2 regions of the Methylophilus sp. 'Pure River' genome follow, and region 2 is predicted to be linked to the other one. Evidence: riboswitches for the same ligand, from Rfam matches in the RefSeq annotation. Region 2 holds a riboswitch; the other holds the start of a gene.
What was found. Region 2 has a riboswitch for thiamine pyrophosphate ahead of ACIDE9_RS02080 (TonB-dependent receptor). Riboswitches for the same ligand answer to the same signal wherever they lie in the genome.
Positions count from the first base shown of each region.

Region 1: linked by a shared signal. The riboswitch ahead of thiC (phosphomethylpyrimidine synthase ThiC) and the one ahead of ACIDE9_RS02080 (TonB-dependent receptor) in region 2 are both predicted to bind thiamine pyrophosphate.

Region 1 covers NZ_JBKOUE010000002.1:80,082-88,127, reverse strand. The annotation lists gene ACIDE9_RS02725 (PAS domain S-box protein) at 1-930, opposite strand, end outside; gene ACIDE9_RS02720 (hypothetical protein) at 1,128-1,538, opposite strand; TPP riboswitch at 1,690-1,802, shown strand; gene thiC (phosphomethylpyrimidine synthase ThiC) at 1,834-3,714, shown strand; gene ACIDE9_RS02710 (hypothetical protein) at 3,881-4,726, shown strand; gene ACIDE9_RS02705 (hypothetical protein) at 4,825-6,477, shown strand; gene ACIDE9_RS02700 (hypothetical protein) at 6,597-7,112, shown strand; gene ACIDE9_RS02695 (YaeQ family protein) at 7,155-7,694, opposite strand; gene ACIDE9_RS02690 (TetR/AcrR family transcriptional regulator) at 7,873-8,046, shown strand, end outside.
Region 2 covers NZ_JBKOUE010000001.1:387,402-395,447, forward strand. The annotation lists gene ACIDE9_RS02035 (hypothetical protein) at 69-359, opposite strand; gene ACIDE9_RS02040 (hypothetical protein) at 620-904, shown strand; gene hpnE (hydroxysqualene dehydroxylase HpnE) at 893-2,212, opposite strand; gene hpnD (presqualene diphosphate synthase HpnD) at 2,209-3,051, opposite strand; gene hpnC (squalene synthase HpnC) at 3,048-3,929, opposite strand; gene ACIDE9_RS02060 (S-methyl-5'-thioinosine phosphorylase) at 3,998-4,753, shown strand; gene def (peptide deformylase) at 4,786-5,319, shown strand; tRNA gene ACIDE9_RS02070 (tRNA-Ser) at 5,345-5,434, shown strand; gene ACIDE9_RS02075 (cupin domain-containing protein) at 5,505-5,780, shown strand; TPP riboswitch at 5,968-6,071, shown strand; gene ACIDE9_RS02080 (TonB-dependent receptor) at 6,169-8,046, shown strand, end outside.

The DNA of each region.
Region 1 (8,046 bases), on a different contig from region 2:
CATTTCCGCTTTTTTCCAGCCAAACAATTTTTCGACTGCATCATTGCAGGCAATCATTTCACCGGTGGTATTGATGGTGACGATACCATCTACCGCCGTATCCAGAATGGTCGATAAGCGGGTTTCACTGGCCTGGATGGTGGCCAGCATTTGCCGGTAACGTATCAGAGCGTTGATCGCTGTGGCGATAATGCCGATGAGGATAGTGACCAGCGTAATGCCCAGCGCCATGGTGATGGATTGATTGTCATCCGGGTTGAAGCCCGGTTTGGCTTCGCCCAGAAAGCGCGCAGAGGCCATGCCGGTATAGTGCATGGCGGTGATGGCGCTGCCCATAAGCATACCGCCCAGGATGATGCTCACTTTGGGCGGGATTTTGCCTTTCTGGTTTAAAAAGATGCCTGTCCATAGTGACAGTGTGGATAAGGCCACGGCGACCACCACTGAAACCAATACCCATACCAGGTCAAACTTGAGCACGGGCTCCATACGCATGGCGAGCATGCCGATGTAATGCATGGCACCAATGCCTGCGCCGACGGCAAATCCGCCTTTGATCAGCTTGCGGTAATCAATCTGGTTTTCAGACATCAAGCTTAGTGCATAGTGTGACGCCAGGATGCCGGGCATCATGGAGACAAGGGTGGCATCCGGATAGTAAGAAACCGGCGTGCAGATTTGATAGGCCAACATGCCGATAAAGTGCATGGCCCAGATGCCGGCACCTAATGATACTGAGCTGGCAATGATCGAAAACCGGCGTGAAACGACTGACGTCTGCTTCTGTGACAGGCGCGTCAATTGCAGGGCGAGTATAGAGGAGCCAATGGCGACCAGCGCAGACAGGACCACCAGCCAATCATCATAGCTGCCATAGAGCAGTGCTGTCGGAGTGCCTGCCCTGAAAAAGAAAATACCGTACCAATCCATGCTTGATTTGCCTTGTGAGTCCCTGTTTGACTACTTCCCACGTATAGTCTAGCGGGTACAGGTTTGCAGTGAATGGCGGAATACTTGCAGGTTCGGTGCTTAGTTTTTTAAATTACTGCTCGTTTTGATTGATATTGCGATCAGCCTGATTGAAAAACCCTGCCGAAGCAGGGTTTCAGGGTGGGATGTGACAGGCCTTATTGTGCACACAAGGCATGACAAATCAGCTGGTAGCAAATCGTCATAAAGCCAACCGTGGTGATGACAAAGCTGATCGCAGAGAATACTTTCCACTTGGTTTTGCTCCAGAAATCCGGGTCAAACGCCGCAATCACAAATACGGTCGGGTTGGTAAAGCCACCAATCGCCACGCAGACACAGGCAAAATAATGTAATTCAACGCCTGCCGCTTTGGCCGCCCCAAAAAAACCCAGGTTAAACAAGGCCATCAAGGCGTAGTCTACGTGGGCGCGTATCATGGTTTTGTAATCGACCAGAAAATCGCCATCTATGCCTTTGATGGGAAACCAGCGCGCGAATGTCATCAACCATGCTGACAAAATTAAAGCGGTAGTACAGGCCACGGCCCCTATGAGTAAAGCTTCCATTATGATCTCTCCTGAGTTCCTGATTGAAATAAATCCCGTATGTTTTTGTAGTCGGGTGCTGTGATTGTAGACAGGTCTGTCTATTTGTCAATGGCAGGCAGTTGCAAAACTTTGTTTTGCTTGCGTTATCAAGCGTTTTCACGCACAATCCGTCCGTTGCTAGGGGTCTGTACATCCTTGATTTATTCCAGGTTTTGCAGTGAGAGTTACCCTTCGAACCTGATGTGGTTAATACCACCGTAGGGAATGCAAACCTTCACATGCATCCTTACGTCTTTTTCTTTTAAGGATGCCAATGAACGCTATTGATAAAAATATCAAGTTCGTCAACGCTGATGCCAAAGTTGACGAAGCTGCTACCAAACCATTTGCCAAATCGCGCAAAATCTACGTTGAAGGTTCCCGCCCTGATATTCAGGTGCCATTCCGTGAAATTTCATTGAGTGATACACCGTCCAGTTTTGGCGGCGACACCAATCCACCCGTCGTGGTCTACGACACTTCAGGCCCTTACACTGACCCGACGGTCGAGATTGATATCCGTAATGGTTTGCCAGCACTGCGTGCGTCATGGATCATGGAGCGTGGCGATGTGGAGCAACTGGATGGCCCGACCTCAGAGTTCGGTCACCAACGCCTGGTCGACCCGCAACTGGCTGAAATGCGTTTTAACCTGCATCGCAAACCGTTGCGGGCAAAGGCTGGCCAGAATGTCAGCCAGATGCACTACGCACGCAAAGGCATCATCACGCCTGAGATGGAGTTTATCGCTATCCGCGAAAACCAGCGCCGTGAAAACATGAGCGAATTGCTGCAAACACAGCATCCTGGCCAGAATTATGGCGCCAGCATTCCAGCCGTGATTACGCCAGAATTCGTACGTGACGAAGTGGCACGTGGCCGCGCCATTATCCCGGCCAACATCAATCACCCTGAAATCGAGCCGATGATTATTGGCCGTAATTTCCTGGTCAAGATTAACGCCAACATCGGTAACTCTGCGCTGGGCTCTTCCATTAGCGAAGAAGTTGAGAAAATGGTGTGGGGCACGCGTTGGGGCGGCGATACTGTGATGGATTTATCCACCGGCAAAAACATCCACGAAACACGTGAGTGGATTATCCGTAACTCACCTGTGCCTATCGGTACCGTGCCTATTTACCAGGCGCTGGAAAAAGTAAACGGCAAGGCTGAGGACCTTACCTGGGAAATTTTCCGCGATACATTGATTGAGCAAGCAGAGCAAGGTGTGGACTACTTCACCATCCACGCCGGTGTGCGTTTAGCGTATATCCCGATGACCGCAAAACGTATGACTGGTATCGTGTCGCGCGGCGGCTCCATCATGGCGAAATGGTGTCTGGCACATCACAAAGAGTCCTTCCTCTACACGCATTTCGAAGAAATCTGCGAAATCATGAAGCAGTATGACGTGTCCTTCTCGCTGGGTGATGGCTTGCGTCCTGGTTCTATCTACGATGCTAACGACGAAGCACAGTTTGCTGAACTGAAAACACTGGGTGAACTGACCCAAATCGCCTGGAAGCACGACGTACAGTGCATGATCGAAGGCCCAGGTCACGTGCCTATGCACCTCATTAAAGAGAACATGGACCTGCAACTGGAGCACTGTGGTGAAGCCCCGTTCTACACCCTGGGCCCATTGACTACGGACATTGCACCTGGCTATGACCATATCACTTCCGGCATCGGCGCCGCCATGATCGGCTGGTACGGCTGTGCCATGCTGTGTTACGTTACCCCGAAAGAACACTTAGGCTTGCCTGATAAAGAAGACGTACGTGTAGGCATCATCACTTACAAGATCGCAGCGCATGCCGCTGACTTGGCCAAAGGTCACCCTGGTGCGCAGATCCGTGATAATGCCTTGTCTAAAGCCCGTTTCGAATTCCGCTGGGAAGACCAGTTCAACCTCGGCCTGGACCCGGAAAAAGCCAAGGAATTCCACGACGAAACCTTGCCACAAGAGGGCGCTAAACAAGCGCATTTCTGCTCCATGTGCGGCCCGCATTTCTGCTCGATGAAGATCACACAAGACGTACGTGATTATGCGGATAAGCTGGGGGTTGATGAACAAGCCGCCCTGCAAAAAGGCATGCAGGAAAAAGCGATTGAATTCGTGAAAAAAGGGAGTGAAGTTTATCAGAAGGTGTAAGCAATCTGATGAACGCTTAAAAGCCAGCAGCGATGCTGGCTTTTTTATTATGTGTGGCGTGCAACAGACAGCCTGCTGCTCGACGCTGCTTGCAAACACTGCCAGAAGTAGCCGCCGTCGTCACAACAGTGTTAAGGTATGTCTGTCTGTGTAAAAGGGGTGCGCCATGGCATTGTTGGACGATGTATTAAAGGAGCTGCCTGCCTATTTGGGCAAGTTCACCCACCTGCTGTCGCAACCGGCGCAGTTGGTGCATGATCATCTGCAGGCTGAAGATAGTCGTGCCAAACTGGAGCAGTCCATCGCATTTTTATTACTGTCTTTCACCATTGCGCTGGTGCTGGCCGTGGTGTTTCCTGAAATGACTAACCCGGTGCAACTGGCGAGTGATGATGCAGGCATGGCTGCCCATGCATTTGCCGCCATACGGTTGTTGTTTGAGTTGTTGGGCTTGTCGGCACTGGCTTACCTGGCGGCCAAAGTGGCAGGCGTCAAAAGCGGATTTCAGCGCTTTTTTGGCCTGATATGCACGGCTTGTGGCGTCATGCTGGTGATACAGGTGTTTGCCGCTTCGCTCACCAATATCAGCCTGGCTGACCCGGTCACAGCAAAAGCATGGAGACAGTTGGAAAAAGGCATGGCGACGCTCAAACCGCTGATTGAGCAAAACGTGCTTTGCGCAACTGATGCCAGCAGTGGTGAAGTGCGGCCAAACGCAGCCTTGGGCGCACAGTTGCAAACACAATTGACAGCCTTGCAGGCGATTTACATGCAGGCAACCGACAGGCCATTATTTAAGTTGGCCGCAGGCCTGCAGTTACTGGCAGGGCTGATTCTGCTGATCTGGTCAGCCCGGTTATGGGCGATGTATCTCAAAGGCCATGCACTCAGTACTGGCAAGCTGATATTGGCGACGGTATTGCTGGTTGTATTCACCGGTGCGGGCACGCTGGTGTACGAACTGGTGAATGCGGGGCGTACCATGATGGACTTGTATCGACATTGCGGCTAAATTATTTGGCGGGTATTTTCGGCGCTTATTCTCTGATTCTGTCATAGCAACCCGCGTTATAGTCCACCATCTACTCAAGCGGCTAAAGGGCATCCATCATGGCGGACAACCTGCAAAGCAGTATCGTACGAGATTTTCGGCAAACACTGTTGTGGCCGATACAGTTGATGACCGATCACAGTGCGGGCGCCGTGCATCGTCCCTGGCAGCTACTCAAAGCCGCGCCTGATTCGCCCTGGGTCGAGATACAAGACGAGTTTTTGCAGGATTCCCCGCATCTGAGTGAAACCAGGTATCAGGAGTTCGTCACCTTTTTACCGTTTGCCCAGCGTTTTTTATATGGCGAAGGCAAGCATGGCCGCGAGTCTGGCGGCTATGGTGAATCGCCCATTCATATTTTTACCCGCAGTGATATTAGCCAGGTGCGCATCACGCTGCATGGCGAGGCGGAGCCGCTCATCTTGCGCGTCTCCCATGTCGAGTTGTACTTCTTTTTTGATATTGATGTGGCCATGCTGGCGTTTGAAGTGACGGGCAAAGACCTGCCACTCAAGTCGGCCATGGAGGTAATGTACCGCCTGGGCCGCACCTATCCTAATTACTGGGATGATACTGGCGAGGGTGGGCACTGCGCACAATTGATTGAGTGGCTGGATCAGCAAGGACAAGTAATTGCGCGCTCGGATTATGAAGACAAGGCGCGCTACCTGGCTTATGTGAAAGAAAACCATGTGCCTTGCGTGTCGTTGCACTGGTTGGCGTTGTTGCATCCGCTGGTGCCGCATTACTCCGGCCAGCAGGGCGAGTTACGCTACCGTGAAATTGAATACCAGCGCATGCCGCTGATGGCTTATTTGTCGTTTGATGATGTGAGCCAGCTGAGTCGTGGCGACCTGATCCGGCTAGGCCTGGTCTGCCAGCCCTGGCATTCGGAAACCCTGCCGTTTACCGAACACTTCTTGCAGGAGTTTGAAAAAAATAACTGCTATGACCGCTATTGGGACGAAGCCCGTCAAGACCCCTGGAGCACCACCCGCATCATGTGTACCGGGCAGAATTTTGTCGTCGTTGGCAGCCACCAGCATCGCGTGTTTACCAATGAGCGCACAGGCATCAAGCGTCATTACCAGAACCAGTATTTCCTGTTGTTTTTAATTGCACATTTCCAGAAAGCGGCTTTGCTGATGCTGTCAGACCGCATGGTGCAAGCCATCAGTCGCCTGGATATCCAAAGCGAAGACTCGGTTAAAAATTTCCGTAACCGTATCCGCAATGCTACCGCCGTGTTTTTACGCTTTACCCATCGCTACTGGTTTGAAAATGTGTCTGACCAGGCCGTGGCCAAAGACCTGTTTTCACTGATGCTGAAACAACTGGATTCCGTCAGCCTGTTTGAAAAAACCCGTCGCCGTATTATGGACATGGCCGAGTATTTGGAAGGCGAAGAAATCAAGCGCCAAGCGGATACGGTTGTCCGCCTCACAGTGGTGACCATTTTAGGCCTGATCGGCACCATGACAACAGGCTTGCTGGGTATGAACCTGATTGACCTCACGCAAGCCAGCACGCTGGAGAAACTGGCGTATTTCTCAGTCGTGTTTATCCCGGTCAGCTTGCTCACGTTTTACACGGTCATTAAATCCAGGCGGCTGTCATTGTTTCTGGATGCACTTTCCAACGAAGGCGCTGGTTTGCGCTATAAACTGGCCAAGTTGCGCAGTGTCTGGGTCGGTAAGCTGGATGACAGATAAATCTTGCGTTATTGGTGGCAAGGCCGCCCAGCACTACAGTTGTTAAAAAGTGAATCTTTGCGCTTAAAAACTATCAAAGTAAAACAAGCGAAAACTGGCAATATTGATAGGAGAACGACATGAGACGCAGGCTCTATTTTGTTTTACCCAATATTAGAAGTGCGCAAGCCATGATGAATGAGTTGCTGCTGGAACGCATTGATGAAGATCACATTCACTTTCATGCAAAAAATGAGCAGGCACTGGGTAACTTGCCAAAAGCCAACGCGGTAGAAAAGTCTGATGTGATTTACAGCGCACTGGCGGGCTTTGTGTTTGGGGCCGTGTTCGGCTTGTTCGGCGGCATGCTGGCTTATTTGGTGCCCTGGTGGTTTGGTGAGGTCACGCTCATGGTGATCCCGTATTGCATGGTGTTGGGTGCGCTTTCATGTGCAGCATGGGCAGCGACGGTGGCGACAGCCGCGCCCAGTTACCGGATCAAATCATATTCTGCCCAAATTGAGCAGGGCAATATCTTGATGATTGTGTCTGTGCCCTTGCGCAGGTTGAGTGAGGTGCGTCAACGGCTGATGCGACATCACCCGGAGGCTATGTATAGTGGTGTCTGGCCAGCAGAACACCGGCTCTTTCCTTAAACTGACCTCATATGAAAAAAGCCAGCAATGCTGGCTTTTTGTTTAGCTGGCTTCTTTTAACCATACCGGGCTGATTTCAAAACTACCGCCCTCATAACTGACCAGGATTTGCCTATCCTGAATGGTGAAACTGATGCTGAGCCCGCGTGCAGCGGCGGCAGCTAATTGCTCAGTCTCGGGCAGGTTAATCACCGTGACATTATCGAGCTTGAGTACCCCTTTATGGTTCTGCTCCCACCACATGTCCGCCGTCCTGCCGCCATAAAGCACTTGTACTACCTGCGCCGAGCGGCCACAGGCTTTGCGGATGTCGCGTTCATCTGGCAGGCCTACACAAATCCAGCGCTCAATCGCACCGGTCAGGTCTTTTTGCCAAAGGTCGGGTTCGTCGTCCTCACTCAAGCCCTTGCCAAACAGCAGCGACTCATCGGCATATAGCGCAAAGGCCAGCAGGCGCACCATCAGGCGCTCATCTGTCTCTGACGGGTGTTTGGCCAGTGTAAGGTGGTGTTGCTGGTAATAATGTCGATCCATGTCGGCAATATTGACGTCTATCTTATAAATGGTGGATTTAAGGGCCATGCCTGTGCAGTGCAGTTTGAATTAAAAGTGCTGCGAGTATAGCAAACCTGTGCGCGAACATGGCGCGTAGCGTGCATGTATCTGCCGGGTTACAACAAATCGCTTGCTAGTTTGACAAAGTGGCAGGTAAAATAAAAATGAAACGTTTTATTTTTATTTTATGCTGGAACCTATACAAGTGAAAACCAAAGTCGGCCGCCCCAAGTCAGGGACTGAGCAAGAGCGCCATGTATTGTTGCTGGAGCAGGCGCTGGAGCTGTTTATGACTGAGGGCGTGGCGCAAACCAGTGTGGCGCATATTGCCTCTGTGTGCGGCGTGTCTACGCGGACCATTTATGAGCGCTTTAGCAAT
Region 2 (8,046 bases):
GTGAGGCTGCCCAGAAGAGGGAGGACAGCCACAGGGAAGCGGTTGTGCGCCTGTATTTAGGCAGCGTATTAAAAAAACTCGGTTTGTTTCGGATTGTCAGTCTTCAGTTTCTGATCATTTCTGGCCGTTTTTTCCTGGTTAATCTTATTGATCTCCATGTGTGTCAGCGGGTCTTGGCAAGCTTTCAGTTGCTGTTCGTCGTTGGCGAGTCTCACGCATTCTGCTTGCTTGCTCAGTTTTTTAATGATGCGTTGTTTATTTTGCATCAGGTTGGCATAGGGTTCCGTGGACGACATGTCTGATGCAAAGATAGAGATGTTCACCAACAGTCCCGTGGTCATCACAGTTGCGTATTTCATGGGCTTGCCTTTCTGCGATTGACGATGGATGCAGTATAAAAAACCGCTGCGGCATTGTCAGTTACAAACCGGTTGGCTTTTGTAGCAATTTGTAGCGACTTCGATACAGAAGGGGCGGCGTCGGCCACGACGATGGCATTTAGTCACAAAAACTTCATGCAACTATTCGCAACAAGCACTTGCCCCAAATGGGTGTTACTTATCACATGGGTGTGACAATAAGATGACATTCAATAAAAAATACATCAGGAGCAACAATAATGAAAAAAATCATTTTTCTTTTACCGCTGATGATGTCGGCTTGTGCCAGCGTGACGCCGCATCAATATACGACGCAACAAGGCAAGATGGGCTATACATTGACGTGCAGCGAGTTTAATACAACATGGGAGCAGTGCCAGTCCAAAGCTGGTGAACTGTGTTCGCAAGGATATGAAGTAGACAAGCAGTTGTCTTTTAAAGAGACTTTCCCTGATAGCGGCGATGGTATTTACCGGCCAGCCAACAATCACCTGGCGGTTGTGTGTAAAGACTCAGCGGGTTAAGTCTGCGCTGTCTATGATGGCCTGCGCCGCGGCAAAGCCGCTGCTGACCGCACCCTCAATGGTCGCGGGGTAGGGCCCGGCGACATAGTCTCCCGCCAGGAAAATATGCGGGTCGGCGGTGTGCGTGGCAGGTCGTTGAAGCGATGGTGTGCAACTGAAGGTGGCGCGCTTTTCGGTGATGATTTGCGACCACAGTGGTTGTGCTGGCAGCGAGCAATGGTAGGTGGATAAAGCCAGATTGATTTCGGCGATACATTGCGCCACCAGGGCGGTTTTATCAGCGATCAGCGGCGGATGCGCGCTGATGACCACGGCAAGTAGGCCAGCCTGGTCGCAACATTGTCCGCGGTCAAATACCCATTGTGCCAGGCCGTGACATAAGCCCATGATGGAGTGTGGTAAGCGCGTCTCCGTACTGTATTGCAGGTAAACCGTGGTGATTGGTTGATAGTCGAATGCCGGGATGGCCACACCGGTCATGGTTTTAAGTTGATGCGGGCCTGCGGCAATAATGACATCGTCAAATATGGCTACATCTGTCGTGGTAGATATTTCACAACCGGCATCTGTGGCTTTGATCGCTGTCACCGGGCAGCGCAACCTGACCTCACCCCCAGATTCTTGAATACGCTGTAATAACGGCTGTATCAAGGCACTGGATAAGTCTGTTTTCACCACCAGAAAATCACTGTCCTGGCGGCGGTGTTGAAAGCTATCGCGTAGCACATTCAGAAAGATTTGTGCGCTGGCAAAGATGATTGGTGTATTGAGCGCCGCCAGGCACAGCGGCTCCCACAATGTGCGAATGGCGAATGGCGTTTGCTGACCTTGTCTGAGTAATTCAGCAACAGGGATGTCTTGCGCCAGTGTAAATGCCTGTTGTTTAAGCTGCTGCATCCAGCAGATCGCGCGCCATTTACTATGCCAATCCAACCCTTGTGCAGTGAGTAAGCCCCATAATAAATGCAGCGGCGCAGGCAGCCAGGCGGGCGTGACCAATGACATACGCTGTGTACCATGATGCATATGCAAGGTCAGTGGCAGGCGCATAAACACTTGCCCTGACTCTAGCTGCGCTTCTTGTAACAATGTGAGCGTGGCACGATAGGCACCTATACACAGGTGTTGCCCATTATCTAATAGGGTTGTGTGATGTGGGACGCCGCGCGCACGGCCACCTGCTTGCGGAGCAGCTTCAAACAGGCACACCTGGTGACCATGTTGCAGTAGCCTGAGTGCGGCAGATACGCCCGCCAGTCCGGCACCGATGACTGCTACTTTCTTACCTACAGACGCAGTTGCGTTCATGACTGGTGATATTTAAACCAGGCGCCCAGCGCCAGTTTGAGCTTTCTGAAAGGGGGTAATGCAATTTTATGTGTCAGCACCAGGTTAGGCTCGGGTTTGATTTCTTGCAGCAGTGCGCGATAGATGGCCGCCATCATTAAGCCTGGCAATTGTGGTTTGGTATCTGCCTTGGGGAGCTGGCTCAGCGCTTTGTCATAAAACATTTCAGCACGTTCGATTTGCTTCAGCAACAAGGCTTGTGTCTGCGGCGAAGCTTGGCTGTGCAGTAACTGTTCCTCAGTCACCCCGGCACGCTCCAGCTCATCGAGCGGAATATAAATGCGGCCGCGGCGTGCGTCTTCGCCAACATCGCGAATGATATTGGTGAGCTGAAATGCCATGCCCAGGTCATGTGCATATTCCAGCGTTGCCTGGTCTTTGTAACCAAAAATCTGTGCCGACAGCAGTCCCACCACGCTGGCAACGCGGTAACAATACAAAGCCAGTTGCTCAAAGTCGGCATAGCGGTTGTATTGTGTGTCCATTTGCATGCCGTCGATGATTTCAACGAAATGCGCTTCTTGCAAGCCAAAGGTCTTGACCACCGGGTGCAAGGCCTGTGTCACAGGGTGTTGCGGAGTTTCATGAAATAATCTGTGAATTTCCTGCTTCCACCAGGCCAGCTTGGTCTGGGCGATCTGGTAGTCCGTGCACTCGTCCACCACATCATCCACTTCGCGGCAAAACGCATACAGCGCGGTCATGGCATCGCGTTTATCTTTAGGCAAAAACATAAAACTCAGCGTGAAGCTGGAGCCACTTTCACGGGTTTTTTGTTGGCAATATTGTTGCGGTGTCATTGTTTAAACAGGGCTTTCAGCAAAATCAGCAGCCAGTCATAGGCTTTCAAGGTCGGTCGATGGTGGTAAATATCGCCACGGCAGGATTTTAATTTATGTAGGATACGTTCGCCACCTGCAATCATCATGCGCAATTCAAAACCGATACGGCCAGGCAGGGCACGACCCAGTGGTTTCCCGGCCAGTAGCAAGTCTTCTGCACGCATCACGTTGTGTAAAAAGAATACTTCCCAGGTGGCATCCAGGCGTTGTTGACGCAAATCCTGCTCACTGATGCCCGCAGCTTGCATTTCGTCCTGGCACAGATAAACCCGTCCGGTTTGACCGTGCTTTTGCAGATCTATGGCAATGTCCTGGTAAAAATTAATCAGTTGCAAGGCACTGCATATCTGGTCGGACCACAAACGGTGTTGCGGCGTGTCGCTACCATAGAGTTGTAGCATGAGGCGGCCGACCGGGTTGGCCGAGCGGCGGCAGTAGTCCAGCACCTCGTCAATATTGGCATAGCGGGTTTTAACCACGTCCTGTTTAAAGGCATCAATCAGGTCCAATAATAGCTGCACATCCAGTTTGTGTGCCCTGACCACTTGCTGCAAGGCCATAAACAATGGCAGCGATGGCTGGATATAGGCCTGGATCAGCTGTAACTCGTCTTCATAGACTTGCAATGCCTGCAAGCGCTCGGCCTCGCTGGCGTGACCTTCGTCGGCAATATCGTCTGCCTCGCGTGCAAACTGGTAAATGACGGTGACGGCATGGCGTAAATGCGCGGGTAACAGCAGAGAGGCAACCGGGAAGTTTTCGTAATGGGTCTGTGCCAGCGACAAACTGGGTTGTGCCCCGGATGGCGGCTGGACTGGCTTGGAAAAGGCTTGCATGGCTTAAGTATGCCATAAATCCGTGATACGCTTATGCCTTGCATATTAACGAGTCATAAAGAGAACTTATGTTAGGAATTATTGGCGGCACCGGACTCACTGAGCTGGCGAATTTGAATATTTCTAAACGCCTGATTGTGCGTACGCCGTACGGGGAGCCTTCCCAGCCATTGGTATTTGGTGAGATTAATGGCAAAGAAGTAGTGTTTTTGGCACGTCATGGCGGCGGCCATACGATTCCTCCGCATGCCGTGAATTACCGAGCGAATATCTGGGCGCTGCATTCTGTCGGGGTCTGTGATTTGCTGGCCGTGGCTACCGTCGGTGGGATCGGTGATCACTTGATTCCCGGCGATATTGTGCTGCCCAACCAGATTCTGGATTACACCTATGGCCGCAGCAATACCTACCATGATGGCATTGAGCTTCCGGTGCGCCATATCGACTTTACCTTGCCGTATTCACAGGCCATGCGTGATCGTTGCATTAAGGCCGCCAGTGATGTGGGCTACCGCCTGGTTGATGGCGGAGTCTACGCTTGTGTGCAGGGCCCTCGGCTGGAAACTGCAGCAGAAATCGACCGTTATGAGCGCGATGGGGCAACAGTGGTTGGTATGACGGGGATGCCGGAGGCGGCATTGGCCCGTGAACTAGGCGTGGCTTATGCAGCCATCTGCCCGGTGGCCAATTTTGCGGCTGGGCGTGGCGATAGCCGTCAATCTATCCAGTTTGAGCAAGTCATGCCTTTGTTGCAGCAAACCATGGATAAAGTGCGCACCGTGATTGCACAATATTTGTCCGATAACGATTGTTCGGTGGCCTAAGTCCACCCAGGCATCCCGGAGGAGTAACGCCAATGGCGGTAAAACCTGTACTTAGAATGGGCGAGCCACTGCTGAATCGCGTGGCAGATAAAGTGACTGCATTTGATACGCCGGCCTTGCATACGCTGATCCAGGATATGCACGACACCATGACGCATATGAATGGTGCAGGCATTGCGGCGCCGCAAATTGGCGTCAGTTTGCAGGTGGTGATGTTTGGTGTGGGTGCCAATCCGCGTTACCCCGATGCTGAAGAAGTGCCATTTACGATTTTAATTAACCCTGAATTAACCCCGGTTGACCAGGCCGAAGAGGATGGCTGGGAAGGCTGCTTGTCTGTGCCCGGCATGCGCGGTCTGGTCCCACGCTACCAGCAACTGCATTACCGTGGGTTTGATCCGCAAGGGCAGGTCATTGATCGCACCGTGAGCGGCTTTCACGCGCGCGTGGTTCAGCATGAATGCGACCACTTATTTGGCATACTTTACCCCATGCGCATCCGTGATCTGACAAAATTTGGCTTTAATGATGTACTTTTTCCTGGAATAACACTTCCAGATGACTGATTGTTTGTTATAATGCCGTCTTTCCGGAAGAGTGGCAGAGCGGTTTAATGCTACAGTCTTGAAAACTGTCGAGGGTTCACGCCCTCCGTGAGTTCGAATCTCACCTCTTCCGCCAAACACGTCATGCCGCAGTTTTTGCGGCATTTCTATTTGCAGGTTTTAATTACACAATTTAAGGAATCGTCATGACTCAAATCATCATCGACCATAACCCATCAGAAGAGAAGTTGAAAGAACTGGGCGTAAAAAGCTGGAACACATGGGATTGCGCACCTTCAAAATTCCCTTTGGATTTCACAGCAACTGAAAAAGCCTACGTGTTAGAAGGCGAATTCAAAGTGACTCCACAAGGTGGCGACACTGTAACGATCAAGGCTGGTGACTATGTTGAGTTTCCAAAAGGCCTGAAATCCCAGTGGGAAGTGGTTAAACAATTGAAAAAACACTACAAACATTTCTAATTGATTTGTTGTAGCCAGTATTCAATAAAAAACCCTGCAATGCAGGGTTTTTTGTTTTTAGAACACTGGGATTTAAAGCTGGAATCATTAAACTTTGCAAATTGTGCTTTAAATTCAAACATCATTCAACATCGCTCTCTAGCCAAGTTGTTGATATTAAAATACAATCTCACCCTGATTGAAAAATCAAAACGCCTTGGGGTGGCTACCGCCTGAGATCTCGCGCAAGTGAGAAACCCAATGAACCTGACCCAGATAATGCTGGCGTAGGGACAGGCAGAGCCTCTACAACGCAAATGTTTTTGGTTTGTTGTTTCATCAACACACCTACTCACGTCATTGTCACTCTCACCCTGTCCTTTTTATGTTTCTTATAGAAAGGATTACCTTGAAACCGATTACAAAGCCATTACCCCTCATCGGGCTGTTACTGGCCATGCCTGCGCTTGGCGCAGAAGAAGAAAACAAAACAGTCGAGCTCTCTGAAGTTGTTGTCAGTGCTGACTATCGACCAAAAACAGCACAAAAAACCGCTGTCAGTTTGACTGAAATTGACAAAGACACCATCGAAGCACGTGGTGCGCAACACTTGGAAGAAGTGCTTAACTTGGCACCTAACGTTAGTTTTGCCAGTGGTGCTTCTCGGGGGCAGTTTTTTCAAATACGCGGCATGGGTGAAGACAGTCAGTATTCATCTCCAATAAATCCTTCAGTTGGCCTCATTATCGATGGAATAGACTTTAGTCGTATTGGCGGTGCCGCAACGCTGTTTGATATTGACTCGGTAGAGATTTTACGTGGTCCACAGGGAACCAAGTTTGGTAACAATGGCTTAGCAGGCACTATTAATTTGCGTAGTAAAGAGCCCACCAAAGACTTTAAGATGCACTTTGAGTCTGCCGCAGGTAACTATGATACGCAAAATGTTGGTTTTGCTGTTGGCGGCACTATAAAAGATGATACCTTGCTGGGACGACTTGCTGTTTACAACCACAAATCAGATGGGTATGTTAAAAATGCATATTTAGGCCGGAATGATACTCAAGACCAAAACGAGCTGACTTTACGTGGCAAGTTAAAATGGCTTGCTACAGAAAATTTAACTGTAGATTTGACCTATCTACATTTGAATATTCACAATGGCTATGATGCTTTTACATTGGATAATAGCGGCAAAACAAGATCGAATCAGCCAGGTTCTGATAACCAAGAAACGAATGCGCTAGCGTTAAAAGCTAATTGGCAAGCGTCTGATGCAGTGATTATTCAATCACAAGTCAATTACCTGCATTCAGACGTACTATACAGCTACGATGCAGATTGGACCGCTGTACCGCCGGATTATTTTGAGAGTTTTAACCGAAAACGTGAGAACTACTCTTTTGATGTTCGTGCGCTCTCTGATAAACCAGGTCGAATCTTTGGCGGGACCACAGATTGGACAGTCGGTTTATTTCATTATAACCAAAAAGAAAACTTTCAAATCAATTCCAATTATTATGCTGACCCCAACTCCGGCGGCCATTATGAAACCAACAATACTGCGCTATATGGTCAACTAGATACTTATTTGACTGAAAAATTAACGTTAACTAATGGTCTGCGTCTTGAGCATTTCAAGGCCACTTTATCTGATGCAACAGGTTACGATGATGCCTATAACCTAGTGAATATCGATAACACTTCTGTTGCTGAAAATCTATTCGGTGGGAAAATTGGATTGAACTATCAAGCCAATCAAGACCATTTGCTTTACACAACATTGTCGCGTGGCTTTAAAGCTGGTGGTGTTAATAATGATGGCCGACTGAACAGTGAGCAACGCAATATCAAGCAGGAATACAACATCAGTCTCGAGACGGGTATTAAATCCAGTTGGTTTAACAAAACGTTGATTACAACATTATCTGTGTTTCGCACAGAGCGAAATGATGCCCAGATCAAGTCTTCCAAGGCTCTTGGTAGTGGCCCATTCCTAGAATATATTAACAATGCTTCAAATGCGACTCATCAAGGCTTGGAAGCGAGTTTCGATTGGTTTGCAACTGACAAATTGCGCATCCTGGGATCATTGGGTCTACTGGATGCCAAGTTTAGAAACCATATCGCAAACGGAGTGAGTTTCGATGGTCGCCAAGTATCCAACGCTCCCAGATACACATTTAACTTGGGTTCTGAGTTCTATGCGAATGAAAACTTGACGTTGCGCGCGAATGTAGAAGGTAAAGATGAGTTTTATTTTTCAGACAGTCATAATGCCAAATCT